DNA from 3 places in the Neobacillus sp. GCM10027624 genome. Region 3 is predicted to be linked to each of the others. Evidence: riboswitches for the same ligand, from Rfam matches in the RefSeq annotation. Region 3 holds a riboswitch; each other region holds the start of a gene.
What was found. Region 3 has a riboswitch for glycine ahead of ACFQZ9_RS24035 (ACT domain-containing protein). Riboswitches for the same ligand answer to the same signal wherever they lie in the genome.
Positions count from the first base shown of each region.

Region 1 (10,006 bases), on a different contig from region 3:
TTTGTCCGGTTGAAATCACCATTAGCCTCGTGGAAAGCACGGATTAACATTAACCCGGTCCACTCCCCGTGGGCACCTGCAGCCGATTGCAGAGTTACTTCATCCATCCCTGTAATTTCGATTAAATGTTCCTGAAGGTCGTACATTAATTCCAATGCACCCTGTACAGAGTCTTCATCCTGAAGGGGATGAATATGAGCAAAGCCATTATAGCGGGCAACATTTTCATTAATTTTTGGATTATATTTCATCGTACATGATCCTAATGGATAAAATCCTGAATCAAGGCCATGGTTTCGTTTTGAAAGTGCTGTATAATGACGCATGATATCAAGCTCAGAAACTTCAGGAAGCTCAGGCTCATCTGCGCGTAAATATCCTTCAGGAAGAAGGTCATTTAATTCTAATTCCGGAACATCCATCTCTGGGAGGCTGTATCCGACTCGGCCAGGTGTACTAAGTTCAAAAATGAGCGCCTGATCTTGATTATGCATGCAAATCCCCCAATTCTTTTACAAGAGTATCGATTTCTTCCTTCGTTCTTTGTTCAGTCACAGCAATCAGCATATGATTGGTAAGTTCTGAATAATCACGACCTAAATCATAACCGCCAATGATTCCCTTTTGTAAAAGCTGTTTATTTATTTCTTTTACCGGGTGATTCAATTTAATTACAAATTCATTAAATGAAAAACCATCATTGACAATTTCAAAGCCTGCCGCTTTAAAGGCATTTTTCGCATATTGAGTCTTTTGCATATTGTTTGCTGCCATTTCACGAACACCTTTTTTGCCAAGAGCGGTCATAGCAACGGAAGCTGCAAGTGCGTTTAAAGCTTGGTTAGAACAAATATTTGAAGTCGCTTTTTCACGGCGAATATGTTGTTCGCGTGCCTGCAGGGTTAAAACAAAACCACGGCGTCCTTCGTCATCTGTTGTCTGTCCGACAAGGCGACCCGGAACTTTTCTCATTAGTTTTTCAGTAACAGCAAAGTATCCACAGTGCGGACCGCCAAATGCGGATGGAATACCAAAAGGCTGTGCATCCCCAATGACAATATCAGCACCAAATTTGCCCGGAGGTGTTAATACTCCAAGAGATAGTGGATTGCTTGATACGACAAACATTGATTTATTGGCGTGAATGATTTCTTCTAGTTCTTTTAATGGTTCGATTCTGCCAAAAAAGTTTGGATATTGAACAATAACTGCAGCAACATCGGCATTTACTAAGCCTTTTAATTCATTTAAATCTGTTAGACCGTCTATTACTGGTACTTCAACTACGCTTAAGTTCTGACCCTTTGCATAGGTTTTAAGTACGTCACGATATTCCGGATGAACCGCATTTGAAACTAAAATTACTTTTCGTTTTGTATGACCGGCACTAAGCATTGCTGCTTCAGCTAATGCTGTTCCGCCATCATACATAGAAGAGTTGGCAACGTCCATTCCCGTTAATTCGCAAATCATCGTTTGGAATTCAAATATTGCTTGAAGCTCCCCTTGAGAAATTTCAGGCTGATATGGTGTATAGGCTGTATAGAATTCTGAACGTGAGATAACATGGTCGACAATAACAGGCATATAATGGTCATAAACGCCTGCTCCTAAGAAAGAAACATTTCTTTTCAAGTCTGCATTACGATCTGCCATTTTAAGTAGTTCTTTCATTAAAGCAGGCTCTGATTTAGCAGCTTTAATGTTGTATTCACCTTTATAACGTACTTGCTCCGGGATATCGCTAAAAAGTTCATCAACGGAGGAAACGCCAATGGTTTCAAGCATTACTCTCTTATCTTCTTCAGTCATAGGTAAATAGCGATGTTTCATAAACCTAACTCCCTTCCATTATTTCTTTTCTTTTTTATAAAAAGGTGTTGGAATTACTTTTGCTTTTAAACGTTTTCCGCGAATTTCAACCTCAACTTCACCATCTAATTCGGCATATTGTGTTGGAATAAGTGCAAGCCCGATATTTTTCTTTAATGTTGGGGACTGCGTACCTGTAGTAACCTCACCAATGAGCTCTTCCCCTTTATAAACGGAATACCCATGACGTGGAATACCACGGTCAATCATTTCAATCCCAACCGTTTTTCTAGGAAGACCAGTTTCTTTTTGTTCTTTTAATGCCTCTTTACCAATAAAATCTGCTTCCTTATTTAACTTTACAGCGAAACCAATTCCTGCTTCTAGTGGTGAAATTTCAGGAGAAAGTTCTTGACCGTAAAGCGGTAAAACGGACTCAAAGCGTAACGTATCACGTGCGCCCAATCCGCAAGGAAGAACTCCTTCTTCCTTACCTGCTTCCAAAATAGCATTCCAAAGGTCAACCGCATCGTCTGACTTACAATAAATTTCGAACCCATCTTCCCCAGTATAACCAGTTCTAGAAACAAGGGCCGTTTTGCCATTAATTTTTACTTCCTGCTGAAATTTGAAAAAGCCAATTTGACTTAGGTCGGATTCTTTAACCAACTTCTGTAGTACCTTTTCTGCAAGTGGTCCCTGAATGGCCAGTTGAGCTGTTTGTTCAGACAAGTTTTTAAGGGTAACATCACCTTCAAGATGGTCTTCAAGCCACTTATAATCTTTTTCAATATTGGAGGCATTTACCACGAGTAGATAATGATTATCTTCCATTTTATAAACAAGCAAATCATCCACTGTACCGCCGTTTTCGTAACACATCGCTGTGTACTGAGCGCCGCCATCCTTCAGTTTAGAAACATCATTCGTCATCATTTTTTGCAAATAGGATAAGCTGTCAGGTCCTTTAACCTCAACTTCCCCCATATGAGATACATCGAATAAACCTGCTTTTGTACGAACGGCTTCATGTTCTTCCTTAATGCTTGAAAATTGGACTGGCAGCTCCCAGCCGCCAAAATCGATTGTCTTACCCCCGTATTGCTTGTAGGTTTCAAATAATGGAGTGCGTTTTAAATCAGCCATATTGAATTCCCCTTTTTCAGAAAATTTTATTAAAAAAATAACAAGATGGTGCGTAGAGAAAACATACCCATAAGAGACGTTATATCTCTAGAATAAGTTTTACATTTTTTCTAAGATATTTTTCCCCAGAAAAAAAGACAGAGCCCCCCCTTTTTAAATTAAAGAAGGTCTCTGTCCTTGCACCTGAAAGTTTACCGATATTGGCTTTCCCCTTTGGTGGCTCCTATATAACTGAAGCACTCTCCAGAGCTGCGTCAAACAAGAGTTCTTTTGCCTGAGAGATTCACATTTCTGTTTGCTCCTTCGGCGCTACACGAGTAGTCTCTCCCCTTGTTATCATCCGCATTTATAATATTTTCCATATGGGTAATACTAAAATAAATACATCTTCAAAATCATTTACTTTATTACAAAAATTTAAAACTTTCTAAGCTACTAACATCCTACCCTAAAATGATATTTTGAGCAATAGGTATCTGACAGAAAAGGAGCTGGAAAACCATGTCTGTTCACATAGAATTCGATTCCTCCTGGCAGGATGACTTTTTACATAGGATTGAACATGATGGTCCATGGGGAAATTGGGATCTTTTTAAACTTGCAATTGAGGTTGAAAAACATCTTGTCATCCCCGAATTTGAGGGACTGCAGGCACCCAGCCATCTGCCGCATTTAACTCCCCTTCCCCATCAGCTCGAAACAGCTAAACAAGTCATTGAAAACATGAATGGAAAAGCAATTCTCGCTGATGAGGTTGGGCTAGGTAAAACCATCGAAGCTGGTCTTATTTTAAAAGAGTACATGATTCGCGGTTTGGTTAAAAAGGTATTGATTCTAGTCCCTGCTTCCCTGGTTACACAATGGGCAATGGAACTAAATAGCAAATTTTTTATTCCGGCGATTTCGCAAAGAAAAAGTTATGTATGGGAACAATGTGATGTGGTGGTGTCCTCCATTGATACCGCAAAACGAAATCCGCATCGCGATATTATTTACAATCAAAACTATGACCTTATTATCATCGATGAAGCCCATAAGCTGAAAAATAACAAAACGAAAAACTATGAGTTTGTTCAAAATTTAAAAAAGAAATTTTGTTTATTGTTAACAGCAACCCCGATTCAAAACAGAATTGAAGAAATCTTCAACCTAGTATCCCTTTTAAAACCGGGGCATTTGGGAAGCGAGACAGCCTTTTATGAAAAATATAAACGGGACGCCCGTTCTTTAAATGATAATGAGCATTTAAAGGAATTAGTCAATAAAGTAATGATTCGTAATCGGAGAGCTGACACCGGGATTGAATGGACCAAAAGGCATGTTGAAACCATTCCAATTGAATTTTCATCATCAGAAAAAGATCTATATGAGGCCATTAATGATTTAAGAAGTGAAGGAGATTGGGTTCAAACAAGTGCCTTTTCTGTGATGACATTACAAAGAGAAGCATGCAGCAGCCGCGAAGCCGTTTTTTATACACTAAAAAACATGCTGCAAAAAAAGGAAAATCCATCTCCTGCCTTTGAAGAACAAATTAATTATTTGATTAAAAAAGTTGAGGCCGTCCAGCAAAACTCAAAAGCTGAAAAAGCGCTAGAATTAATTCAGAAGGTAAATGACAAAGTCATTATTTTTACAGAATATCGGGCCACACAATTATATTTGCAATGGTATTTAAAACAGCATGGAATTTCTTCCGTACCGTTCAGGGGAGGTTTTAAACGCGGTAAAAAAGACTGGATGCGTGAACTCTTTCAAAAGCATGTTCAAGTCTTAATTGCAACAGAAGCCGGTGGAGAAGGGATTAACCTTCAATTCTGTAATCATATCATTAATTTTGATTTACCGTGGAATCCTATGAGACTGGAACAGCGAATTGGCAGGATTCACCGTCTCGGCCAAGAAAAAGATGTGATGATTTATAATTTTGCCATCAAAAATACGGTCGAAGAACATATTTTAAAACTTCTATACGAAAAAATTGATTTATTTGAAAAGGTAATTGGCGAACTTGATGATATTTTAACAAAACTTGATTTTGGTAATATCGAGGACCATTTAATCGACATATTTGGGCAATCTTCTTCCGAAGGGGAAATGAGGATAAAAATGGAAAACCTCTCATCGATGATTGAGTTCGCAAGAGACATAAAGGAAGGAGATTCACATGCAGCAGCAGGAAATTCATAACTTTTTAATAAAGTATTTTGAAGCCAACGAATGTGAAATTGTCGAAAACCAACCTGGATATTTAACTACTCAATTAACGATTGAACTTGATAAAGAATTGATGAATCGCCCCTTTTACTGGCATTATCTTGAGAAAACAGGCGGAATTCCGAATCCGATGAAGCTTACCTTTATTACAGACCAACAGCGGGCACCTGATCATGTAAAAGGGGAAACCATATATTTGGGATCACCTAGATTGCATCAAATATTTACTTCTACAAAAAACCTTGCAGGTTATATTCGGCTTTATGAAAATCACAGCTTGCATAATAGACAAACACCATTATTACCTTGGCTTTGTATGAATGTGAAAATATCCTACCAGTGTGATCGAAAAAGAGATATTTTTAAATCGATTGGTTTGCAGCTAATAAATGGTCAAATGGTCGAAGATTTCCATGAGCGCTTATCGAAAATAAAGCTAACGCCCAAAATTCCGGATTACTCCTTTACCTTATCTCCATTAGTTAAACCAAAAAGCGGAATGACCAGAATTGAAAATTATCTAAGAAATGTTATTGATGGTGATGATCATACATGGGCAGAGGAAGCCCGTAAAAGATGGGATATGGACCGAAAGCTTTTAGACCATTTTTATGAGGATTGTGAAGAAGAAAATGAGAGCTACGAAACAGAAAAAAAAGCACTGCAGGAACAATATGAACCAAAAATTAATATCTCGTTTATCAACGGCGGACTGTTTTATTTGACAGAAAAAGCAATCTAAAAAGGTAAAGAAGCAGACATACATCTGCTTCTTTACCTTTTTCTTCTTCTTTTCATTTCAGAGTAAAAAATATAAGGAAGGATTCCGAACCACCGGTACCACAAGGATGCTTGTGCTTGCTTACGCTCTGTACGCATTCTTTTTCGTTCATCCTTTGGTTGGTCCGCATATTTTACAATGGTTTGCGTCATATATTTTACATAATCATTTGTTTTCATCGACACACCTGCCTTTATCCTTCAATACAAGTATGTCCATGTTTTACAAATTCAAACGACCTTTTTCAAGCTCTACTTTCTGCCCACTTGATAATCCTTTTTAATTTAATATCAAAATAGCCAATTCCAATAACAGTTATTCCTGAACTAAAACGGAGTGTGAAATTAACCTTTTGAACACTACTTATAGGAGCCTCAGCCTGATAATCCATCGCCCCGTTTATATACTTAAAAGATCCTTTTGTCTGAATGGTTCCGGTGGATGTTAGCATGTTTTCCACCTTTTTGATTGAGCTAAGGAAATAGTACTCTTCTTGCAACAGTATCGCAGTTTGATTTGCAACCTTCCTCTCAGCTAACAGCTGTTCAACACGTATGGATAAAAATAAGAAAAAAACAAGGAGGACACACAATGTAAGGGGATAGGTAAAGCCTGCCTGATTTTTTTTCATGGACTTGAATTCCAACTAATAAAGGAGTAGATAACAATTGAATATTGTTTTCCCCATGTGTCCTTTACAGTAACCTTTACAGCGTTATTTAATAGTACAAAAACTACATCAGATACATTTTGTAACACGATTTCATTTCCAGTACTATTAACCCTTCTTCGGACGTTAGTGCCGTACCTTTCATATTGAATGGTTTCTGCATCCTTCGTTAAAAATAGTCTTCCTGAAAGGACCTCTACCTTCATGTAAGATCGGACTTCCCTCTTTAATTGACTGCTAAAAACCTCCCACTCCAATGGTTGGTCTTCCCCTTGAATTGCTTTATTATTTAAAACTATTTGCATTAGTGGAGCCATGAAAAAGACAAGGATAGAAAATATGGCTAGGGCAAAGAGAGATTCAATCAATGTAAAAGCTTTTTCATTCTTGCATACCGCAAATTTCTGTTTTGGAAAGAAAGGCGGTTTCCTCAACATTTACACACACCTCTTTTTCTCCGGAAAATGCAGGGTCTTTCCAGCTGATTTTGTATTCTATTCCATCCTGTAATACAGAATAATTGGTGTCTAATTTTCCCTCGATAATTTTAGCCTCGAGTTCCTCATATACCAGCTGCCTGGCCATTTTTTCGATTTTGAGTTTTTTGGATTGACTGTTTAAATCAATGACAATCGGCATAAAAAACAGACACATCATAAACCAGGCCGATAGCGACAATAATAGCTCGAGTAAAAAGAAGCCTCTATTCTTCCGTGACATAAAACCTTCCCTTTCCAATCAAAAACGTAACACGATATTGCTTATCCTTCGTTACAATCGTGAACGAACCAAATTTACTTATATTTCCATCCGGTAGAAACCGAAAATATAACGATAGTGTCCCCGGATATACATGAATATCGTTTGAATAATATCGCTCGACCAGCCGTGGAAGATCATTGCGCTCATAAATATAATAGTTATATTCGTTTTCCGAAAAGCCTACATAGACCTCGTGTTGATGGGAAATAGCATATTGTTGGGCGAAATATAAGTCTGTTTTGAGCTGGGAAATGAAGGTTTCATCTTCTATACGATTCGCTTGTGGCTTTACAGAAAAGACAGTAATCGAGGATAGGATTAAAAAGATCGCGAGAACCAATAATGATTCGATTAAAGTAAATCCATTTTGGTTATTTTTCATTCAGACGTATTTGCCACCGCTACAACTTTTCCGTCGGCTTGTATTTCTACCTTTGTTTTTCCATCAGGACAGCCCTTTGCATCCTCTTTTAAATAATCAGCAGCAACTAAATCCTCAACACTTGTAGGCAGTTTTTTCTTTTCCATTTCATAAGCCTGAACTTGGGCCTGTACCATTTTCACAAATGCCTGACAACCTTTGTCATTGATATTTGAATTATGTTTTGTGATGTTCGGAATTGTGATAATTAACAATACAGAAATAATTAACATAACAATCATCATTTCAATTAGTGTAAAACCCTTTTGATTTTCAAATTTTTTCAGCATCTTTTTCAACCTCCAGTTTTTAAATTCCATCCATTAGATGGAACATCGGTAATAGAATAGCTAAATACATCGACACGACAAGAAATCCGATAAAAAGATATAAAATAGGCTGAATCATTTTAAAGCTTTTTTCAATTATTTCTTCCATTGTATTTACACAATGCCGGCTAAAAAATTGCAGTTCTTGTTCTAACTTTCCATTCGCTTGTCCATGCTTAACAATCATAGGAAATTCTTTTTCAAAAAAAGAAAATGCGGCTAAAATAGACTCGAGTTTTTCTCCGGTTACCAGCTTTTCTTTAATCTCCTTCCCAAGTTGGCTGTAAAAGGGTTGTCTGTGGTTCTTTTCAAAGAGCAGTAAGGCTTCAGAGACTGAGATTCCCCCTGCAAGTAAAAAGCTGAGCTGAATGGAAAAATAGTGAGTAAATAACAATCTGAGAACCCTTCCTGCAATTGGGAGACGAACTAACTGAGATCGTTGAAGAAGGATAGACATATTTCTGAAAACAAAAAAGTAATACATAGCTGCTAGAAGAAAAATAGTAAATATCCCCAATAGAATCTTAGGGAAATATTGGTCAAAAGCATAAATTACTTTCGTGAAAAAATTAGCCTCAAGTCCCATTGATTTAAAAAGGGTTGTAAACCTTGGCAGCAGTGTATTTTCAACAAAGACAAACAGAAAGCCGGTAATGAAAATAAGAAGCAGCGGATACTGGAGCAGTTTTAAGAGCTTCTGCAAATCCTTTTCCTTTACCAAAGCCATCCCGCTGCCTTCTAAAAGTGCCTCCGCAAAATTGCCGTGTTGTTCAGCAAAATAAACAAAACCAACTAAATCTTTGTGAAAGCCAAGCTTATCTAAAACCTCATGAAACGATAAACCAGTTTTTAAACCAATTAAGCATTTATGAAGCTCCTCCTTTCGATTAGTGGAAAGGTGAAGGGAAATGGACTCAAGAGCCTCAGAAATCGGATATCCTCTCGCCAATAATTCACCTGTTCTTTTTAAAAGGGTTGCTTGTTCATTTACCGTCCATTTACGATGTTTCATAATTGTATACCAGCCGTTCATATTCTGACTCTTTTATATAACCTAGTGCAATTCCCTTATTGATTACTTGATTGATCGTCTTATAGCGTGGTTCAATATTTTCCCCCTTTGCAGCCCTCATTGCTGATTGTAAATTCCTCCCTGATAAGAGTTCAAACACACTTGCTCTTTTCCATCTACCATATGAATAACAAAATGGCGAACAGTCGTCCTGGCAAAATGGACAGGTCAATTCCACCAAGCGCTGTGCCGTTACGGCAATAAGTGTTTGCTCTACTTCCAGCCAATTCACTCCGAATTCATGAAGCCGATAAACCGCTCCCTTCGCATCCCTTGTATGCATTGTGGATAGAACTAAATGCCCCGTAAGCGCTGCCCGAACAGCAATTTTTGCTGTTTCACTGTCCCTTATTTCTCCTACCATAATGATATCCGGATCATGCCGCAAAATAGCTTTTAATCCGGTGGCATAGGTGACCCCCGCTTTTTCGTTTACTTGGACCTGCAGGACGGAATCATAATTTTTTTCGATAGGGTCTTCTAGTGTAATGACGTTCCGATGGAATAAGTGTGCGGTTTCATTGAGGAGTGAATATAAGGTAGTGGTTTTTCCACTGCCTGTCGGCCCGGTAAAAATAATTAACCCGTGGGCGTGTTTAAGAAGGGCAAGTAATTTTCTCGTCATTGAAGGGAATAAGGATAGCTGGTGAAATGGAATCTGTTCTTGTTGAGGTAAAAGCCGGATAACAAGGCTTTCTCGATTGTTTGAAGGCAGGGTGGATAATCTGAGCCCCATCAATTGACCGTTGACATCGCAAAAAATTGAACCGCTTTGCGGGCGTCTTCTTTCCCCAAT
Region 1 covers NZ_JBHTHD010000011.1:424,373-434,378, reverse strand. Annotated here, with positions in the region: gene gcvPB (aminomethyl-transferring glycine dehydrogenase subunit GcvPB) at 1-494, opposite strand, end outside; gene gcvPA (aminomethyl-transferring glycine dehydrogenase subunit GcvPA) at 487-1,833, opposite strand; gene gcvT (glycine cleavage system aminomethyltransferase GcvT) at 1,852-2,958, opposite strand; glycine riboswitch at 3,211-3,298, opposite strand; gene ACFQZ9_RS18450 (DEAD/DEAH box helicase) at 3,460-5,148, shown strand; gene ACFQZ9_RS18445 (YqhG family protein) at 5,126-5,917, shown strand; gene ACFQZ9_RS18440 (YqzE family protein) at 5,950-6,135, opposite strand; gene comGG (competence type IV pilus minor pilin ComGG) at 6,201-6,587, opposite strand; gene comGF (competence type IV pilus minor pilin ComGF) at 6,584-7,063, opposite strand; gene comGE (competence type IV pilus minor pilin ComGE) at 7,008-7,346, opposite strand; gene comGD (competence type IV pilus minor pilin ComGD) at 7,330-7,770, opposite strand; gene comGC (competence type IV pilus major pilin ComGC) at 7,767-8,099, opposite strand; gene comGB (competence type IV pilus assembly protein ComGB) at 8,119-9,150, opposite strand; gene comGA (competence type IV pilus ATPase ComGA) at 9,137-10,006, opposite strand, start outside.
Region 1: linked by a shared signal. The riboswitch ahead of gcvT (glycine cleavage system aminomethyltransferase GcvT) and the one ahead of ACFQZ9_RS24035 (ACT domain-containing protein) in region 3 are both predicted to bind glycine.

Region 2 (10,006 bases), on a different contig from region 3:
TGGAGAGTGCATATTTCTTTATATGCCACCAAAGGGGATCTGCTTTTTTGGCAGGAAACTTTCAGGTAAAAGGACAGAGAAGGTAGAAATAGTGCCTTCATCTGTCCTTTTTTTGTTGTGAAAAAGGAGGCAAAGGAAATAGGTGGACTTACTGGAAAATTATGAGGGTGTATTCACGGTTTGAAAAAAATTAGGAAAAGAGGGGAATCAATGCAAGAACAAAAATTAGATAGAGGTTTAAAGAACAGGCACGTTCAGCTAATCGCCATTGGCGGAGCAATAGGAACGGGGTTATTTCTTGGGGCAGGAAAATCTATTCATTTGGCAGGACCTTCGATTTTATTTGCTTATATGATTACAGGTGTCATTTGCTTTTTAATTATGCGTGCACTTGGCGAACTACTCTTAACCAATTTGAACTATCATTCATTTGTTGACTTTGTGAGAGACTATTTAGGTAATATGGCAGCCTTTATCACTGGTTGGACCTACTGGTTTTGCTGGATCTCCATTGCCATGGCTGACTTAACAGCGGTTGGTCTTTATACCCAATATTGGTTTCCTAATGTACCACAGTGGATGCCAGGATTAATTGCCCTTGTTATTCTGTTAGTTATGAACCTTACAACTGTTAAACTTTTTGGTGAAATGGAATTTTGGTTTGCATTAATCAAAGTAATTGCCATCTTGGCTCTAATCTTCATCGGTCTTGTCATGATTATTAAAGGCTTTTCTACTAATTCAGGGCCGTCTAGTTTCAAGAACTTGTGGAGCCATGGCGGCATGTTTCCAAATGGAATAAATGGGTTTATTCTCTCATTCCAAATGGTCGTGTTTGCCTTTACAGGGATTGAACTTGTTGGCCTTACAGCGGGCGAAACGAAAGATCCGGAAAAAGTTATCCCAAAAGCAATCAATAATATCCCAATCCGTGTTTTTATTTTCTACCTTGGCGCACTATTTGTAATTATGAGTATTTATCCTTGGAATGCCATAAATCCGGCGAAAAGCCCATTTGTCCAAGTCTTCGTAGCGGTTGGTATCGCAGCTGCTGCCGGTATCGTTAATTTTGTCGTGCTTACATCCGCGGCTTCAGCTTGTAACAGCGCTGTCTTTAGCACAAGCCGGATGGTTTACTCACTGGCCAAGGATAAAAATGCACCTGTACCATTCGCAAAACTTACTTCACGAAAAATACCTTCAAATGCATTATTCTTTTCAACTGTTGTCATTCTCATTGCCGTAATTTTAAACTATATCATGCCGGAAGGAGTATTTACACTAATTACAAGTATTTCTACGGTATGTTTCATCTTTATTTGGGGAATTACTGTCATCAGTCATTTAAAATACCGTAAAGTAAGACCTGATTTGGCAAAAGTAAATAAATTCAAGTTGCCGTTTTATCCCGTTTCCAATTACTTAATCCTTGCTTTTCTTGCATTCGTTCTTGTTGTCCTTGGGTTAGCGGAAGATACTCGTGTTGCCTTGTTCGTAACTCCTGTTTGGTTTATTATGCTAATTGCTATTTATAAGGTACGGAATCTAAAGGAAAATCATGCAGATCCAGTGAATCAGGAAAAGATTGCAGAAAATTAACAGCAAACGATAAAAGATCTTAATTACCTTTTGTTGTTATCGCTTTCAAAAATTATATAAAAAAAGCTTGACGTGAATTATGTTAGCGATTATTCTGAAAATAATAATAAATAGAGCGGATGACGGTTGTGGGAGAGTGCAATTTAACACGCCACCGAAGGAGCAAGTTCCAAAAAGACCCTTGGAATAAATCTCTCAGGTAGATGGAACCATAACTGGACGCAACTCTGGAGAGCGCATAATTAATATGCCACCAAAGGGGAAGGTTCTTTTCGTAAAAGGAACTAAACTCTCAGGTAAAAGGACAGAGAAGGGTAGAGCAATCTTTATGCTACCCTTTTCTGTCCTTTTTTGCGTGCAAAAAAGTGAGTGTTTCTATCGATTTACTTGGAAATAAAAATCTTCAGTAATTAGCAAGATAAATTCCATGTTTGAAACATCAAAGGGTAGTTGAACCATTAAAAGGAGGACTAGAAATGGGATTACAACAAAATGATTCAACTATTTTTGAAGCAATTAAGAAAGAGCAGGAGCGTCAGCATCAAACATTGGAGTTAATCGCTTCTGAAAACTTTGTAAGCCAAGATGTATTAGAAGCAATGGGAAGTGTGATGACGAATAAATATGCTGAAGGCTATCCAGGAAAGCGTTACTATGGTGGATGTGAATTTGTTGATATAGCAGAAAATACAGCGATTGATCGCCTAACAAAGCTGTTTGGAGCAAAATATGCAAATGTTCAGCCACACTCAGGTGCACAAGCAAATTTTGCAGTATTCTACGCATTGTTGCAGCCTGGTGACAAGGTCATGGGGATGAACCTTTCACATGGCGGGCACTTAACTCATGGGAGCCCTGTTAGCGTTTCAGGAAAATGGTTTGAAATCGTCTCCTATGGTGTGAGAGAGGACACTCAATTGATTGACTATGATGAACTAGAAGAGATTGCAAAAAGGGAAAAACCAAAATTGATCATTGCGGGGGCAAGTGCTTACCCTAGAGTAATTGATTTTGCACGCTTTAGACAAATTGCTGATCAAGTTGGTGCAAAATTCATGGTGGACATGGCACATATTGCAGGACTTGTTGCAGCTGGTCTTCATCCATCACCAGTTCCATTTGCCGATGTTGTAACAAGCACTACGCATAAAACGCTCCGAGGTCCGCGCGGCGGAATAATTTTAACCAACGATGAAGACATCATAAAGGCCATTAATAAATCAGTGTTCCCAGGGATACAAGGCGGTCCGCTCATGCACATAATTGCGGCCAAGGCCGTTGCTTTCAATGAAGCACTGCAGCCAAGCTTTAAGGAATATGCAAAACAGGTCATTGAAAATGCAGCAACACTTGGCGAAACATTAAAAAATGAAGGTGCTGCCCTTGTTTCTGGGGGAACGGATAATCATATCGTTCTTTTAGATTTACGTCCGTGGAATTTAACAGGAAAAGAAGCAGAAAAATTATTAGAAGAAGCGGGCATTACCGTAAATAAAAATACGATTCCATTTGACCCGGAAAAGCCGTTTGTTACGAGCGGGATCCGGATGGGAACAGCAGCTCTGACAACACGCGGAATGAAGCAGGAAGAAATGGTGCAAATCGGGAAAGTCATTGCCGCTGTTCTGAAGAGTAAAGGGGACAAAGTCGTGCTTGAGAAAGCAAAGGAAACAACAAAAACGATTTGTGGAGCCTATCCGTTATTTCAACAAGCTGTAACAGTGTAAGAAAGGGGAAAATTGGGATGGAATTTCAGAGTTGTTTTGACATTATCGGTCCGATAATGGTTGGACCATCAAGTTCTCATACAGCTGGAGTGGTATCAATCGGAAAGTTTATCTACGAATTGTTAGGCGATTATCCACAAGAAGCAAATATTGTATTTTATGATTCATTTGCCGAAACCTATCAAGGTCATGGAACAGATAAGGCACTTCTCGGAGGATTACTTGGGATGGATACTGATGATTCACGCATTAAAAATTCATTGGAATGGGCTAAGGAATCTGGCATGCAGTACCAATTTGAATTTGCGGAAAGTTGTGAGTATTACGATCATCCAAATATAACAATTGTAACAGCAAAGTGCGGCGATTATGTTGTTAAAGTTGGCGGAGTATCACTCGGCGGCGGCTTATCCAAGATTTTTATGATTGACGACGAGATGGTTCATATACGTTTGAGTGCAGGCGAAGATTTTACAGCCCTTGCTCGTCATTATCAACCAATTAGGAAAGAACTTATGGAGGCAATATGATGGATATTCAGTCCATGAGAGAGCTGATCGAAGCTTGTGAAAGAGAGCAAAAAACAATTGGCGAAATGATGTTGAAGATAGAAGCAGAAAAAACAGGTAGAGACAAAGAAGTCATTATTGCCATGATGGAAGAGCGTTTGCTCAAAATGAAAGAAGCTGTCGACAGCGGTATCAAAGATGACTCCGCTGCACCAAGTGGAATTTCCGGTGGTGATGCCGTGAAAATGTATGAATACATGAGTCAAGGAAAGGCTCTGTCAGGAAATTATATAAGTAATGCAATGGCCTTTTCATTGGCAACCTCTGAAGGTAATGCCCGGATGGGGGTCATAGTAGCAACGCCAACTGCCGGAGCAGCCGGCATTTTACCTGGAGTTTTGTTTTCACTTCATAAAAATGATGGTACGCCTTTTAAAGATTTAGTTATGGGCTTGTTTACAGCAAGTATGCTCGGGTTAGTCATTGCAAACCGTTCCTTTATTTCTGGAGCAGCAGGAGGGTGTCAGGCTGAAGTAGGATCGGCAACAGCCATGGCTGCCGGAACAATCGTTGAGCTAAAAGGAGGCACACCACAACAAGCCGTGAATGCCACTGCTATTGCCATGAAATCACTTTTGGGTTTGGTTTGTGACCCGGTGGCTGGCCTTGTTGAAGTGCCTTGCATTAAACGAAATGTGATTGGGACTTCCATTGCGTTTTCAGCAGCCGATATGGCCCTTGCCGGGATTGAAAGCCGGATTCCTTGTGATGAAGTCATTGAAGCGATGTATAGGGTTGGGAAAGATATGCCTAGGACACTTCGGGAAACAGCTCTTGGAGGACTGGCAACGACAGAAACAGGTAAACAGGTAAAGGAACGGCTTTTTTGTAGGAAATTATAGGAGGTATAACAATGGGGATCGATACAGCATTAAAACAAACACCACTTTTTGAAACTTATGGTAAGCATGGTGCGAAGGTTATTGACTTTGGCGGCTGGGCACTTCCGGTACAGTTTTCCAGTATTTTAGATGAGCATGAGGCGGTCCGAATAAAGGCAGGACTTTTTGATGTCTCACATATGGGTGAAGTGCTCATTGAAGGAAAAGATGCAGAGAGTTACATTAACTACTTGGTTACAAACGATGTAACCAAGCTTAGCATCAATCAAGCACAATATACCGCAATGTGCTACCCAGACGGCGGAACGGTCGATGATTTATTAGTATATAAATTAGACAATGAAAAATATTTACTCGTCATTAATGCGGCTAACATAGAGAAAGATTTTGACTGGATGAAGCAACAGGCAAAAGGGGAGATGACGCTCCAAAATATTTCGAATGAAATCGCTCAGCTTGCCATCCAAGGTCCAAAGGCTGAAAGTATCGTTCAAAAATTAACTGACATCAATTTATCAGAAATTGGCGCATTTAAATTTGCTCAACATGTCAATCTAGACGGGGTAACAGATGTACTTGTATCTCGCACGGGTTATACAGGAGAAGATGGTTTTGAACTATATTTAGCTGCTGATCAAGCGGAAACCCTTTGGGAAAAGCTTTTAGATGCAGGAAGTGAGGACGGCTTAAAGCCATGTGGACTTGGAGCACGTGACACACTTCGATTAGAAGCACGTCTGGCACTTTATGGTCAAGAACTGTTAAGTGATATCAGTCCGCTTGAAGCAGGAATTGGCTTTGCCGTAAAACTGAAAAGAGAATCCGATTTTATTGGGAAGGCTGCACTTATCGCCCAAAAAGAAGCCAGTTTAAAACGAAAGCTTGTAGGGATTGAAGTAACTGGACGAGGGATCCCGCGTCACGGTTATAAGGTAGTTTCAGAAGCTGGAGAGGAAATCGGTGTTGTTACATCTGGAACCCAATCACCATCTTTAAAGAAAAGCATTGGACTTGTTTTAATTTCTGCGGAACATGCTGAAGTGGGGACACCATTAAAAGTGGAAATCCGTAACAAGCTGATTGATGCCGTTGTTGTGAAAACACCATTTTATAAAAGAGGTTAATAGAGTAATAAAGATACTCTGGCAGACTCTCAACCTGGGGTAAGGCATAAAGGCTGATTAAACAAACATACTTAAAAGTGATTTTTAAACTTATTAAATTCTAATTAACAGTTGAAGGGAAGAAAATATTATGACACAAGCAATTGCAACTTTACTATATAGCAAGGAACATGAGTGGGTTTTAAAGTTAGACGGAAATCGAGTACGAATCGGGATTTCTGATTATGCACAAAAACAGTTGGGAGATATTGTATTTGTGGAAAATCCGCAAGTGGATGATGAAGTAACAGCGGATGAATCAATGGGAACAATCGAATCGGTTAAAGCCGTTTCTGAAATTTTCGCTCCTGTATCGGGTACTGTAGTCCGGATCAACGAAGAGTTAGAAGATGCTCCTCAGACAATTAACGAACATCCATTCAGTAAAGGCTGGTTGGTAGAAGTGGAAATGTCGGTTCCAGAAGAGCTTGAATCCCTTTTAAATGAAGATGAGTACAAAGCATTTATCAATGAAGAAGGAGAGGAATAAGATGGCGAATACTTATAGATATCTCCCTGATACGGAACAAGATAAAAAGGAAATGCTCGATTTCTTAGGAATGTCTTCAATTGAAGAATTATTTGAAGATATTCCATCTGAACTTCGTTTAAAAGGTGAATTAACAATTCCAGAAGCGGATCCAGAACCTATTTTAATGAAAAAAATGAACCAACTTGCTGCAAGTAATTTAAATGCAAATCAATATCCAACTTTTCTAGGCGTGGGTACATATGATCATTACATTCCAAGTGTTGTTGATCATATGATTTCACGTTCAGAATTTTATACTGCTTATACACCATATCAACCAGAAATCAGCCAAGGGGAATTACAAGCAATTTTTGAATTCCAAACGATGGTTTGTGAGTTGACAGGAATGGATGTGGCCAACTCCTCCATGTACGATGGCTTTACATCACTTGCAGAAGCGGCCTCACTTGCTATTGCTTCTACAAGACGTTCAAAAGTAGTGATTTCAAAAGCTGTTCATCCTGAATCACGTGCAATTTTAAACACTGTTGCAAAGGGTCAAGAATATTCAGTTGAAGAAGTAAGTCTTGCTACAGATGTAACAGACTTAGAACAACTTAAAGCACAAGTAGATAAAGACACGGCTGCTGTTATTGTTCAATATCCAAACTTCTTTGGTTCTATTGAAGATTTGACAGCAATTAAGAATATCGCTGATGAAGTTGGTGCTCTTTTCATCGTAAGTTCAAACCCACTAGCATTAGCTCTATTACAATCACCTGGTAAACTTGGAGCAGATATTGTTGTCGGAGATATGCAGCCGCTTGGTGTTCCAATGTCCTTTGGCGGCCCGCACTGCGGATATTTTGCAGTTAAACAAAAATATATGCGTAAAATTCCAGGACGTATTGTAGGGCAAACTCATGACGAACAAGGAAGACGAGGATTTGTATTAACCTTGCAAGCTCGCGAGCAGCATATTCGCCGCGATAAAGCGACTTCTAATATTTGTTCAAACCAAGCACTAAATGCTCTTGCCTCTTCTATTTGCATGTCAGCATTAGGAAAGAATGGTGTTCGTGAAATGGCACAGCAAAATATTGAGAAAGCTGACTACATGGCAAAGTCTCTTCAAAACAAAGGCTTTAACGTTTTAAACAAATCATCATTCTTCAATGAATTTGTTGTAGAACTTCCACGCCCGGTTAAAGAAGTAAACACTAAACTTCTTGAATCAGGGCTCATTGGTGGGTATGACTTAGGAATTGATTACGGATTTGACAATCAAATGCTGATTGCGGTAACAGAACAACGTTCAAAAGAAGAGATAGACAAATTTGTAGAAGCATTGGAGGCTGTTGTAAATGGTTGAATATAATGATCTAATTTTTGAAATCAGTCGTTCAGGTCGTGTAGGTTACAGCCTTCCGAAAAGTGATGTTGAAAGTGTTGATTTACAAGATAAATTTCCAAAACATTTAATTCGTGATGAAGCAGCAGAACTACCTGAAGTATCTGAGCTTCAACTTGTTCGTCACTATACTGCACTTTCAAATAAAAACCATGGGATTGATAATGGATTCTATCCTCTTGGATCTTGTACGATGAAATATAATCCGAAAATTAACGAAGATGTGGCACGACTAACAGGGTTAAGCCGTATTCACCCATATCAACCAAGCGAAACTGTACAAGGTGCATTAGAGCTTTTATATAATCTACAAGAAGAGTTAGCTGTAATCACTGGTATGGATGCAGTAACATTACAACCTTCTGCAGGTGCTCAAGGTGAATGGACTGGATTAATGATGGTTAAAGCTTACCATGAGCAAAAAGGTGAAGTTAGAAAGAAAGTTCTTGTTCCAGACTCCGCTCATGGCACAAATCCTGCTAGTGCGAGCGTTGCAGGATTTAAGACAGTAACGATTCCATCAAACGAAAATGGATTAGTTAACTTAGATGAATTAAAGAAACATGTTGATAGTGATACCGCTGCATTAATGTTAACAAACCCTAATACACTTGGTTTATTTGAACAAGAAATCGCAGAAATTGCTGCTGTAGTTCATGAAGCAGGCGGATTACTATACTATGATGGTGCGAATGCCAATGCGATTTTAGGAAAAACAACTCCAGGATCAATGGGCTTCGATATCGTGCATTTAAATCTTCACAAAACATTTACGGGTCCACACGGTGGTGGAGGTCCTGGTGCAGGTCCTGTTGGTGTTAAGGAATTCCTTCTTCCTTATTTACCTGTACCACGCGTTGAAAAAGACGGTGATAAATTTGTGTTGAATTCAAATTATCCATTATCTATTGGTCGTGTAAAAGGCTATCATGGAAATTTTGGAATTTTGGTTCGTGCATACACTTATATTCGTACATTGGGACCAATAGGATTGCGTGAAGTTTCTGAAGGGGCTGTCCTTCATGCGAACTACCTTCGTAAAAGACTTGAGCCTTATTTTGATGCACCATATTCACAAATTTGCAAGCATGAATTTGTATTATCCGGTTCAAGACAGAAGAAGCTGGGGGTCAGAACACTTGACATGGCCAAACGTCTGCTTGATTTTGGATATCATCCGCCAACCATCTACTTCCCGCTAAATGTTGAGGAGTGTTTGATGATTGAACCAACAGAAACAGAGTCAAAGGAAACAATGGATGCATTTGCGGATGTGATGATTCAAATTGCCAAAGAGGTAGAAGAAAACCCAGGTATCGTATTAGATGCACCACATACAACGGTGATTGGCCGATTGGATGAAGTACAGGCAGCGAGACAACCAATTTTACGATATAAAAAAGAGGAATCGGCAGTAAAAGAAAAAGAACCTGTAAACGTATAAAGAAATCTTCCATCTGTGCGGGGATACCTCCGCACAGATAATTTTCACGTTTAGCAGATTATATGTTCCGTTCATAGGAGTGAATAAGATGGCAACTGAGTATGTACGTAAACCGGAATGGCTTAAGATAAAATTAAATACGAATGATCAGTATACTGGCTTAAAATCGATGATGCGTGAAAAAAGGCTTCATACAGTCTGTGAAGAAGCAAAATGTCCGAACATTCATGAATGCTGGGCATCGCGAAAAACGGCAACCTTTATGATTTTAGGAAGTGTATGTACACGTGCCTGCCGATTCTGTGCCGTTCAAACAGGGCTTCCGACAGAGCTTGATTGGGAAGAGCCAGAGCGCGTGGCAGAATCAGTGGAGTTGATGGGATTAAAACATGTTGTGATTACCGCGGTTGCACGTGATGATTTAAAAGATGGAGGAGCCGGGGTTTTTGCTGAAACGGTAAGAGCTGTAAGGCGACGTAATCCATTTTGCAGCATTGAAGTCCTACCATCTGATATGAATGGTAAATATGAAAATTTAAAAACCTTAATGGATGCAAAGCCAGATATTTTAAATCACAATATTGAGACAGTGAAACGTTTATCACCAAAAATTCGTGCCAGGGCTACATACGAGCGATCCCTTGAATTTTTACGGCGCGCAAAAGAAATGAATCCTGCTATTCCAACAAAATCAAGCATTATGATCGGACTTGGAGAAACGAAAGAGGAAATTATCGAAACAATGGATGATCTTCGCGCGAATAATGTGGACATTATGA
Region 2 covers NZ_JBHTHD010000011.1:28,625-38,630, forward strand. Annotated here, with positions in the region: gene ACFQZ9_RS16355 (amino acid permease) at 211-1,599, shown strand; glycine riboswitch at 1,817-1,917, shown strand; gene glyA (serine hydroxymethyltransferase) at 2,076-3,326, shown strand; gene ACFQZ9_RS16365 (L-serine ammonia-lyase, iron-sulfur-dependent subunit beta) at 3,344-3,856, shown strand; gene sdaAA (L-serine ammonia-lyase, iron-sulfur-dependent, subunit alpha) at 3,856-4,737, shown strand; gene gcvT (glycine cleavage system aminomethyltransferase GcvT) at 4,749-5,861, shown strand; gene gcvH (glycine cleavage system protein GcvH) at 5,992-6,390, shown strand; gene gcvPA (aminomethyl-transferring glycine dehydrogenase subunit GcvPA) at 6,392-7,744, shown strand; gene gcvPB (glycine dehydrogenase subunit 2) at 7,737-9,227, shown strand; gene lipA (lipoyl synthase) at 9,316-10,006, shown strand, end outside.
Region 2: linked by a shared signal. The riboswitch ahead of glyA (serine hydroxymethyltransferase) and the one ahead of ACFQZ9_RS24035 (ACT domain-containing protein) in region 3 are both predicted to bind glycine.

Region 3 (10,006 bases):
TATGACCAATCTATCAAGAGGGCAAATTCACATCGGCATCCCTCCTATCATTGGCAGTCTCTTTTTTCCAAAAGTCTTGGCAAAATTCCACAAAACCTACCCGAATGTACATATCAATATAACTGAATATGGGGGAGCAAGAGTCGTAAAAAGTATTGAAGAGGGAGAGTTTGAATTAGGAGTGGCAGTCCTTCCTGTTTCAGAAAAAGATTTTGATCTGTATCCAATTGTCGAGGAGGAATTGAAATTATTAGTTCATTATGATCATCCCTTTGCAGATCGTGAAATGGTACACCTCCATGAATTAAAAGATGAGGAATTTATTTTTTACAGTGAGGAATTCGCTTTGCATCAATTCGTCCGTGATGAATGTATTAATCAAGGCTTCGAACCGAAAATATTATATAAAAGCTCTCAATGGGATTTTATGTCGGAAATGGTTGCGGCCAATTTAGGCGTAACCGCCCTTCCCGATTCTATTTGTCACCGTGTCCTTAATCCTGAAATTAAAATTATAAAACTGCGCCCAGTCATTCCGTGGAAGCTAGCCGTGATTACGAAAAAAGGGCGTTATATATCATACGCCTCTCGAACCTTTATAAATTTTATTCTCAGTGCAAAGCAGCTGTTTCATTATAACTAAAAGTAATGCATCTGATTCCAAATATGTATTTTACGAATAACTAACTTCATCGTAACATTACCTAGTAATAACAAATGATGCTTTTTCAAGGAAGGTTGTTAGGATGAAACTACTGAAAATTTGTTTACAAATCGCATGTATTTATTTATTTCTTATACTTGGAATGGCAATCAAGTCGGTTATCCACGGCCCCATTCCAGCATCCATGATTGGCTTAATCCTATTATTTATCGCATTAAAGCTAAAAGTGATAAAACTTGAGTGGATTGAACAAGGCGGAAAATGGCTGCTCGCCGAATTGCTGCTCTTTTTTGTTCCATCTGCTGTAGGAGTAGTGAATTATAAAGAAATCATGGGCATTGAAGGGATTGAAACGATTGCTTTAATCATTTTTAGTACGATTATCGTTATGGGAACAACCGCATTTGTTTCTGAAAAAATCTATAATCATAGAAGAAGTGATGCGCTATGAAAATTATTTTTTTCACAGCGATTACGTATATACTTTATTGCTTTTCTAAAAAGGCTTACGTGAAATGGACTTTTCCATTATTCCATCCATTATTGATTGCGCCGCTTGCATTAATTGGACTAATTAAAATCATGCATGTTTCCGCAGATGCCTATTTAGCGTCTACGAATATTCTTACTTATATGCTTGGACCAGCAACAGTTGCTTTTGCAATCCCGATCTATAAGCATTATCCTTTGATAAAAAAATATATTGGAAACATCTTAATCAGTATTACAACCGGATGTTTGATCGCCATTTTTTCTTCATTGGGGCTTTCTAAACTTATTCATTTAAATTCAGATTTTGTTGTAAGTATCCTGCCAAGATCCATTACGACACCTATTGCCATTGAAGTATCAAAGGAAATCGGCGGACTGCCTACTTTAACAACCGTTTTTGTCATATTGACTGGAGTAGTTGGTGGTGTTGTGGGCCCGATGGTGATGAAGGGATTATCGATAAAAACGCCTATTGCCAAAGGTCTTGCACTTGGAATGGCTGCACATGGTGCTGGAACGAATAAAGCGATGGAATATGGTGAACAAGAAGGAACCTTTTCAACGCTTGCAATGATTTTTGCTGCTTGGATTACCCTGATTTTTGGCTTTTCCCTCATTCCTGTATTAATGAACTTTATCCATTTACAATAAAAAACTGCCTTTCAAATGGTCGAAAGGCAGTTTTTCCGATTTAAATCAATCACTTAACCGGAACAGTGGTGCCATATCCTCGCGAATATGGTGTATATAGAAATAGTCATTACTCGCCGGATCGTAAACATAATCCTTTTTCCAAACCTCGATATTCGCAATAATTTCTTTTATTGCATGAATAAACAACCAAATTTCCTCATTTGTCATAATCGGATGCAAGGAAAATCGGACCCAGCCAGGTTTTGTAGATAGATCTCCATGGTTAATTTTATCTGTTATTTGCTTTGAAGCAGGTTGATCAATCTGATATAAATAATGACCATATGTTCCGGCACATGAGCATCCACCCCGGACCTGAAAGCCAAAACGATCATTCAGCAAACGAACAATTAAATTATAATGGATATTTTCAATGTAAAAAGAAATAATTCCTAAACGGTTTTTTAAATGACCGTCTAATATGTGAAAGGTTGGAATTTTTTCAAGCTGTGGTAATAGGATTCCAAGCAGCTCTTTTTCTCTTTTTAATATATTTCCAACGCCCATTTGATCTTTTAAATTCACGCAAAGGGCTGTGCGAATTGCTTGCAAAATTCCAGGTGTTCCTCCATCCTCTCTGAGTTCAATATCTGGATAATAATGATGCTCCCCCCAGGGATTGGTCCATAGTACAGTTCCTCCCCCCGGATGGTCCGGTACCTGATTTGAATAAAGCCTTGAATCAAAAACTAATACCCCGCTTGTTCCCGGCCCTCCTAAAAACTTATGCGGCGAGAAAAATATCGCATCTAACTTTTCTAAAGGATCTTCCGGATGCATATCGATTTTGACATACGGTGCAGATGCAGCAAAATCGATAAAACATAATCCTCCATGTTGATGCATGATTTTTGCTAATTGATGATAGGGGGTTTGAATTCCCGTAACATTCGAACAAGCCGTAAAAGACCCTATTTTCAATGGACGTTCACGATATTTCTGGAGAAGCTCCTCCAATTGCGGAACATCAATCTCTCCGGTTGAGCTAGGTTCTAAAATGACAACCTCCCCGATGGTCTCAAGCCACGTAGTCTGATTTGAATGATGCTCCATATGGGTGATAAAAATAACGGGGCGCTCTTTTTCAGGAATTTGCAAATACCCTCTTAACTGTTCGGGGACCCGCAACCCTAAGATTCTCTGAAATTTATTCATAACTGAGGTCATCCCAAAGCCATCAAGAATAAGCGAATCCCGTTCATCCGCATTTACATGCTCTTTTATAATCTTTTTTGATTGTTTATAGATAGCGGTCATCATTAAACTCGTTGTATTGGACTCAGTATGGGTATTTGCCATAAATGGTCCAAATACCTCAGATATTTTCCGTTCGATTGGACGGTAAAGACGCCCGCTTGCCGTCCAGTCCGTATAAATGATTTGCTTTTTTCCATAGGGCGTTTCATATTCATGATTGATTCCGATCACTTGAGAACGAAATCTTTGAAAATATTCCTCCAGGTTTTCTGGCAGTGTATAGGTTTTACTGCCGATCATGGCGGTGATCATCTGCTTCACCTCTCCTCTATCTGTTAATCAATATATGCAAGGTGAAGGAATGCGGGTTCAAGTTCTTATACATCATAAAAAGCAGCTTTATATCGTAAAAGCTGCTTCCATCGGGATATCTTCTTACCTATGAAACATTCAATTTAGCTGATTCTTTCCGAGTGACTTCATCAATTTTTTGGATAAACATTTGAAAAACCTTTCGTTTCTCTTCAAGATCTCGTATGTACACCTTTAGTTGGTTATAACTTTCCTCAAAAGGTTTATGGTACATTTGCCGAATACTTTCGATGATCTCCTCATTTACCGTTGATTGAATCACTTGTTTCGTAATGTTATATTTATATGAATATACCTTTAACTCCTGCGCTACCTCTTCATATTCTTTGTCGATTTCACCAAGGAAATTGGATATATCCTCTTTCCACTCTTCCAATGATTTTTGTAAATATGATTTTACTAGTGTCTCTTCCATAAAACCACCGCCTTTTAGTCTTATATCTTAGTATAGCGGTGTTTGTTTACATAATAATTTCTGTCCGTTTACAATATAATTATTTTTAAATCAACAAAGACTTAACAAATTGTTAACATTTTTTTCATCCGTTTTTAATCGTTTCCGGTTATTATCTTTATTGTAGGTCAAAGTTGTCCGGGCTTAAAATACTCTGGTTAGGAGTTCACATGTTGGAGTGAGTTTTTGGCTATGATGCTAAGCTCGAACAACGGCCACACAAATTCTACATATTTTTCTTATTGACTGAAATCTTTTTCCTTGATAAGATTTGTTTAATTCAATATAGCAGGCTATGATGGTTGTGGATCACACTATAACCGGAGCAGCTTCTGGAGAGACCGCGCATTTGCGGCGCCGAAGGATTCACAATCTCAGGCAAAAGGACAGAAGAGAAAGTTGTACATAAAACTACACACTCTTCTTTTACCGTGAGATTGGATCTATCCAATCTTTTTTTTATTTTATTCATAGAGGTGGAAGAAATGGAGCGAAGACGAGCAGTTGTAAGTGTAATTGGAAAGGATCAGGTAGGAATTATTTCAAAGGTAACAACCATTCTTGCAAACAACAACATGAACATTCTTGATATCAGCCAAACGATTCTACAGGATTTTTTCACCATGATGATGATTATTGATGTTACCGGAAAGGTAAATTTAAATAGATTAAGGAATGAATTGACCCTTGCCGGTGAAGATATGGGATTAAAAATCAACATTCAGCTTGAGGAAATTTTCCAAGCGATGCACCGCGTGTAAAAGGGAGAGATCGTTATTATGACAATTGCAATGGATGAAATCCTACAGACGATTCGCATGGTTCAAATGGAAAATCTTGATATTCGTACGGTAACGATGGGCATCAGCCTCCGGGATTGTGCCGATTCTGATTTTGAAAAAATGAATATGCGAGTCTATGAAAAAATCACGAAATACGCACAAAACTTAAGAGAAGTGGCCGAGGAAACCGAGAAGGAATTTGGAATTCCAATTATAAATAAAAGAATTTCCATTACACCGATTGCTGAAATTCTCGGCAATGCAACAGCGGAACAAACTGTAGAGCTCGCGAAAACGCTTGACAAAGCGGCAAAACAATTAGGAATTGATTTTATCGGCGGCTTTTCTGCACTTGTTCATAAAGGAACCTCAAAGGGTGACGAAACATTGTTAAAAGCCCTTCCGGAAGCACTGAGTGTAACGGAGCGTGTTTGCTCTTCTGTTTCGGTTGCAACCACCCGGACAGGGATTAATATGGATGCCGTTAGAGAAATGGGTTTTATTATTAAAGAGGCGGCTGAAAGAACGAAGGATCAAAACGGGATTGCCTGTGCGAAGCTTGTTGTCTTTTGTAATCCCGTAGAGGATAACCCTTTCATGGCTGGAGCTTTTCATGGAGCAGGGGAAGGCGAAGCAGTCATCAATGTTGGTGTAAGCGGTCCAGGGGTTGTTTTGAGCGCATTGAAACGCTACCCAGATGCTGACCTAGGCGAGGTTTCTGAAATTATCAAGAAGACAGCCTTTAAAATTACTCGTGCCGGTGAGCTGATAGGCAGAGTGGTAGCCAACCGGCTTGGTATTCCGTTTGGGATTATGGATTTGTCATTGGCCCCAACAAATGCTTTAAATGATAGTGTTGCCGAAATTCTTGAAGAGATTGGACTCGAACGAGTGGGAACGCACGGGACGATTGCAGCACTTGCACTAATGAATGATGCTGTGAAAAAGGGTGGTGCCATGGCGAGCTCTTATGTAGGTGGATTAAGCGGCGCTTTTATCCCCGTCAGCGAAGATAACGGGATGATTCGCGGTATTATCGATGGCGCACTAAATTTATCGAAGCTTGAAGCGATGACTTGCGTATGTTCTGTTGGTCTAGACATGATTGCGATAACAGGCGATGCAGCTCCTTCAACTCTTTCAGCAATGATTGCGGATGAAGCTGCCATCGGGATGATCAATAAGAAAACGACCGCCGTCCGGGTAATTCCGGTTCCGGGAAAAAAGGAAGGCGAAATGGTCGAATTCGGCGGCCTCCTTGGCAGAGCACCTGTCATCGGAGTGAACCCATTTAGCTCCCAAAAACTGATTAATCGCGGAGGAAGAATCCCAGCTCCGCTGCAGGCACTGATTAATTAAAACAAAATGGATGAGGGTCCGACAATTGTTGGAGATGTTCTCCTATTGTCGTTTGACCCTCTCCTATTGTCGGATAACTCTCACCCATTGTCGGATACCTCTCCTAAAAATCTAATTAAACGATGGCTTCCTCAAAGAGCAATTTGTGCTTTCGGCTTGAAGCTCAGGAGCGAATTCCGCTAATTTTTTCACGAAATAGCAGGTCTCCGGAAAATGATGCTCCAAAAACCGTAAAGTCGTTTTATTTAAGATCCGGTCTCCTTGATATTTTTCAACCACCGACCTTATATACCCATTCATTTCAATAACCGTCTTTCCTACCTCCAATGCCAATTCTCTCTGTCTAGGAAACCCTTGCTCTGTAAATCTTAAAAACCCTTTTACATGATGGTTTTGTAAAATAAACATTTGAAATCTCTGTGCATATAGGTCTGTTTGCCGATCAACCGCTAACTCTATTGGATCTGTGACATTTCTTAATAAAATAATATGGCCAAGCTGATCCTCCAGCCATAAATCCAATAATTGGTCTAAACGCAGCGAAACCGGCTCCTGTCCATTTACATAAAAGGATAGCAACCGCAAATACTCTTGATTTTCATTTAGCGTGCCGTTCAAATAAGTAGGAGATAAATTAAGATTGATCTCGTTTTTTATCCGCAAATTTTGCAAATGGCCTTCAAAACGGTAATACTCATATGCGACTGGATAGGCTTGTTTAGCAAACGAAATTAACTCACTAGAACGATAATCCAACGCCGGATTAATTTTTCCAAGACTCGTTTCTAAATTAGCAAATGATTGAATAAACCTTTTTGCTATCGAAACTTCCTGTACTTGTTCCACTGATAAATGGTCCCGTACAAAAATCGCATGATCATAAAGAATTTCAGTCCAAAATAAATGTTCTTCCCACACACTGATTGTAGCAGCCATAAACACAATCCCTCCCCTATCTAAAGCATATTCCGCGTTTGTCCCATTAAAACCCTAAAAAAACGATTACGATTTTCGTAACCGCCTTAATCCATATTTACAATTTTTGCAAAATCGTCTAATGATGTGGAATATTTGATATATGTCCTTGGAAGAAGATAGTGTTCGTTTTCAATTCCTTGTTTGATATAAGGACCAGGACTTGTAGTTAATCCAAAAAGATAATAATTTTTTGTCTCCGTCACAACCCTAGGATTAAAATTCCCGAAAGGATAGGAAATCGCGATCACTTCTTTATCAGTTATTTTTTCTAATGCCCTTTTCGAATCTCTTAATTCTGAGTCCAGCTTTTCTGTTTTAGTCAAATCTGGATGGGTCGCGGTATGAGACTGGATAGAAATCAAACCGGATTTAGAGAGCGTTTTTAAATCATTTGACGATAAACGGTTCGTGCGGCCAATAAAATCCGTGATGATAAAAAAGGTACCAGCTGGTTTAAACTGATTGGTTTGAAGTTTTTGAAAGACTTTTAAGGCAGTCAAATTATTTTTATAGCCATCATCAAATGTGAGGAAAATCGGCTTCTTAACAAGATCAATATTCTGCCATTGCTCAAACGTTAATAAGGTAAATCCATGGTCCCGCAAATATCCAATTTGCTTTTCAAAATTCTCTGGGGTTACATATAATTCCTTTTGACCGTGTCCTGTAAATTCTGCAATGGAATGATAGACTAAGATGGGTACCTTCTTTTGTGCAAACACTTCTGCCGGACAACTGATAAGCAGAAATCCAAGGATAAGAACTAATAATTTATACATAGAATTCCTCTCTTCTTCTAATAGCTTACTTATATTATTTCTATAGAGAGGTCGTTCTATGAACGATGTCATACAGGATTTATAGAGGCTTTTGCGATTGGTGTATGCCTACCCAATGGTATAAAAACATTAAAAAGATATATATAGTAAATTAAAAATGATGAGAGTTACATATGCCGGATGATGGCCTTTTCTAAGGTAACCTCAGTGAGTTTAGGCCCTCATTCAGCAACCTTATGGAAAATAGCACCTAAATCCCCCCATAGGAAGACTCTTTAAGACAATGTCTTCATAATAAGTTGAAAAATATCACTCATATCAACTTTATCCTCTTCTGAAGACGTTAATATTTGCGTTACCCGTAACCCATAGGAAAAAGTCATCAACAATATTGACATTTTCGCTGCATCAATATTTGGAGGAATCACACCATTTTCCTGACCCATTTTGATCCATTGGGTTCCCGTCTCTTTACTGTAATTAAAAAGATCATTAAGAATTTTTTTTACCTTTTCATTCTCCTGACTTAGCAGATAAATAAAGATGAGATTGCCAATATCTTTCGTATTTTGACGCGAGTGGAAAAATTGACCAACCACTCCAAATCGGCTGCCATCATGTGCTTCCTCAATCGAGCGTGTAATTGTCTTATGAAATTTTTCATTCATTTCGGTTATTTTCGATTTCAATATCAGTCCAAATAATTCGTCTTTGCTATCTACATAATGATAAATGGCACCTTTAGAAAGTCCGGATTTTTCAATGATATCCTTTAAGGTAGTATTTCTACAGCCCTTTTCTAAAATGATTTCTTCTGTAGTGGATAAAATATGCTGAAAGCTCGGATTATCGTAAATTGTTGAATTCGTCATGATTACTACCTTCCCTGCTTGTTTAATTATGAATGATTAGGTCTAACCGTTTTTTGGCATACCTGCGATAAATAATGGTAAAAAGAATCGCTGCCCCAATGACGCAATAAAAGACAATTTGAGAAACAGCTAAAAAAGTAGAAATTGAAAGTTCAAATACCAAAATGACCCTCAACACTGCATCACCAAGTAAAGCAATACCCCAAATTGCAGTCATGACACGAAGTACAAAACGGAAATACGGTACTTCCCAGTTTTTTGTAAACTGTCCCTTTTTTACGGATTCGTCACTTGCACTAAATCGAATCGCAAAATGATAGATCAATGGCTTCCCCAAAAATAACGACCCAATAAAAATGAGTCCTAATAAACCAGTGACCATTGACTCCCGTAATAAAATAAGCCGCTCATTTCCGCCTAAAACAAATGCTGCTAAACTTAGCAGAAAACCAATTAACATAAATAAACCAAAAGCATCAGCTTTACGATACTTTACAAGATGATAAAGATTATCCCCTAGTGGTATCAATGTCGCTATAAGTAATGAAACAAAGCTTGAAAAATGATCTAAAAGCAGATTGTAAACCAATACTGGAATAGCCCCATTTATGACGATACTGAAAGCAATACTTAAAATCAATTTCTTTTTGGATGAAATCTTCACAGCTTTTTCCTCCCTTTACCAATTTATAAGATCATCATACAAACCGACCGTCGGTTTGTCAATGGTCTTTTTTTCCAATATAAACCATTTTTTCGATGTTCTACATATGTGACTTCTTTAATTCGAAAGTGGTAGACTAATGTCATATTCAAAAAAAAGGAGTACCAATCATGCCGAATTACAAAGTTTTATTTCTTGATGTTGATGGAACCATCCTCAGACCGGATGATACTATTGAAGACTCAACCAAGGAGGCAATTGCCACTGTCCAAGAAAAGGGAATTGAAGTCTTTTTAGCAACCGGGAGACCACTGCATGAGCTTGATAAAATTGCGGAGGAATTAAAAATTCATTCTTTTATTGGCTACAACGGTGCCTATGCCGTCTACAATCAGAAAGATCTTTTTAAAGAGTATATGAGTGAGGAAAATGTGAAACAGTTTCTGCAAATAGCTGAAGCAAATCAACATGAAGCCGTCCTTTATACAAACGAGAGTAATGCCTTTACCCATCTGGAATCTCCTATTGCTGCACAGTTTATTGAAAAATTCCACATACACAAAAATAGCAGCTACACTGCCTCATTGGATAATCAGATTTTAGGAATAACGCTGATGAATCTAAAGGAAGGCGATGCTGATCTTTATCAAAATGAAGATGGGATTCATTTATCCCAAGTTCATCTGGAAGGCTTAAAGCA
Region 3 covers NZ_JBHTHD010000014.1:34,244-44,249, reverse strand. Annotated here, with positions in the region: gene ACFQZ9_RS24060 (LysR family transcriptional regulator) at 1-643, shown strand, start outside; gene ACFQZ9_RS24055 (CidA/LrgA family protein) at 747-1,115, shown strand; gene ACFQZ9_RS24050 (LrgB family protein) at 1,112-1,807, shown strand; gene ACFQZ9_RS24045 (aminotransferase class V-fold PLP-dependent enzyme) at 1,853-3,358, opposite strand; gene ACFQZ9_RS24040 (hypothetical protein) at 3,486-3,833, opposite strand; glycine riboswitch at 4,195-4,272, shown strand; gene ACFQZ9_RS24035 (ACT domain-containing protein) at 4,358-4,633, shown strand; gene ACFQZ9_RS24030 (PFL family protein) at 4,652-6,013, shown strand; gene ACFQZ9_RS24025 (DUF2935 domain-containing protein) at 6,125-6,949, opposite strand; gene ACFQZ9_RS24020 (polysaccharide deacetylase family protein) at 7,036-7,770, opposite strand; gene ACFQZ9_RS24015 (TetR/AcrR family transcriptional regulator) at 8,046-8,642, opposite strand; gene ACFQZ9_RS24010 (VC0807 family protein) at 8,665-9,306, opposite strand; gene ACFQZ9_RS24005 (HAD family hydrolase) at 9,477-10,006, shown strand, end outside.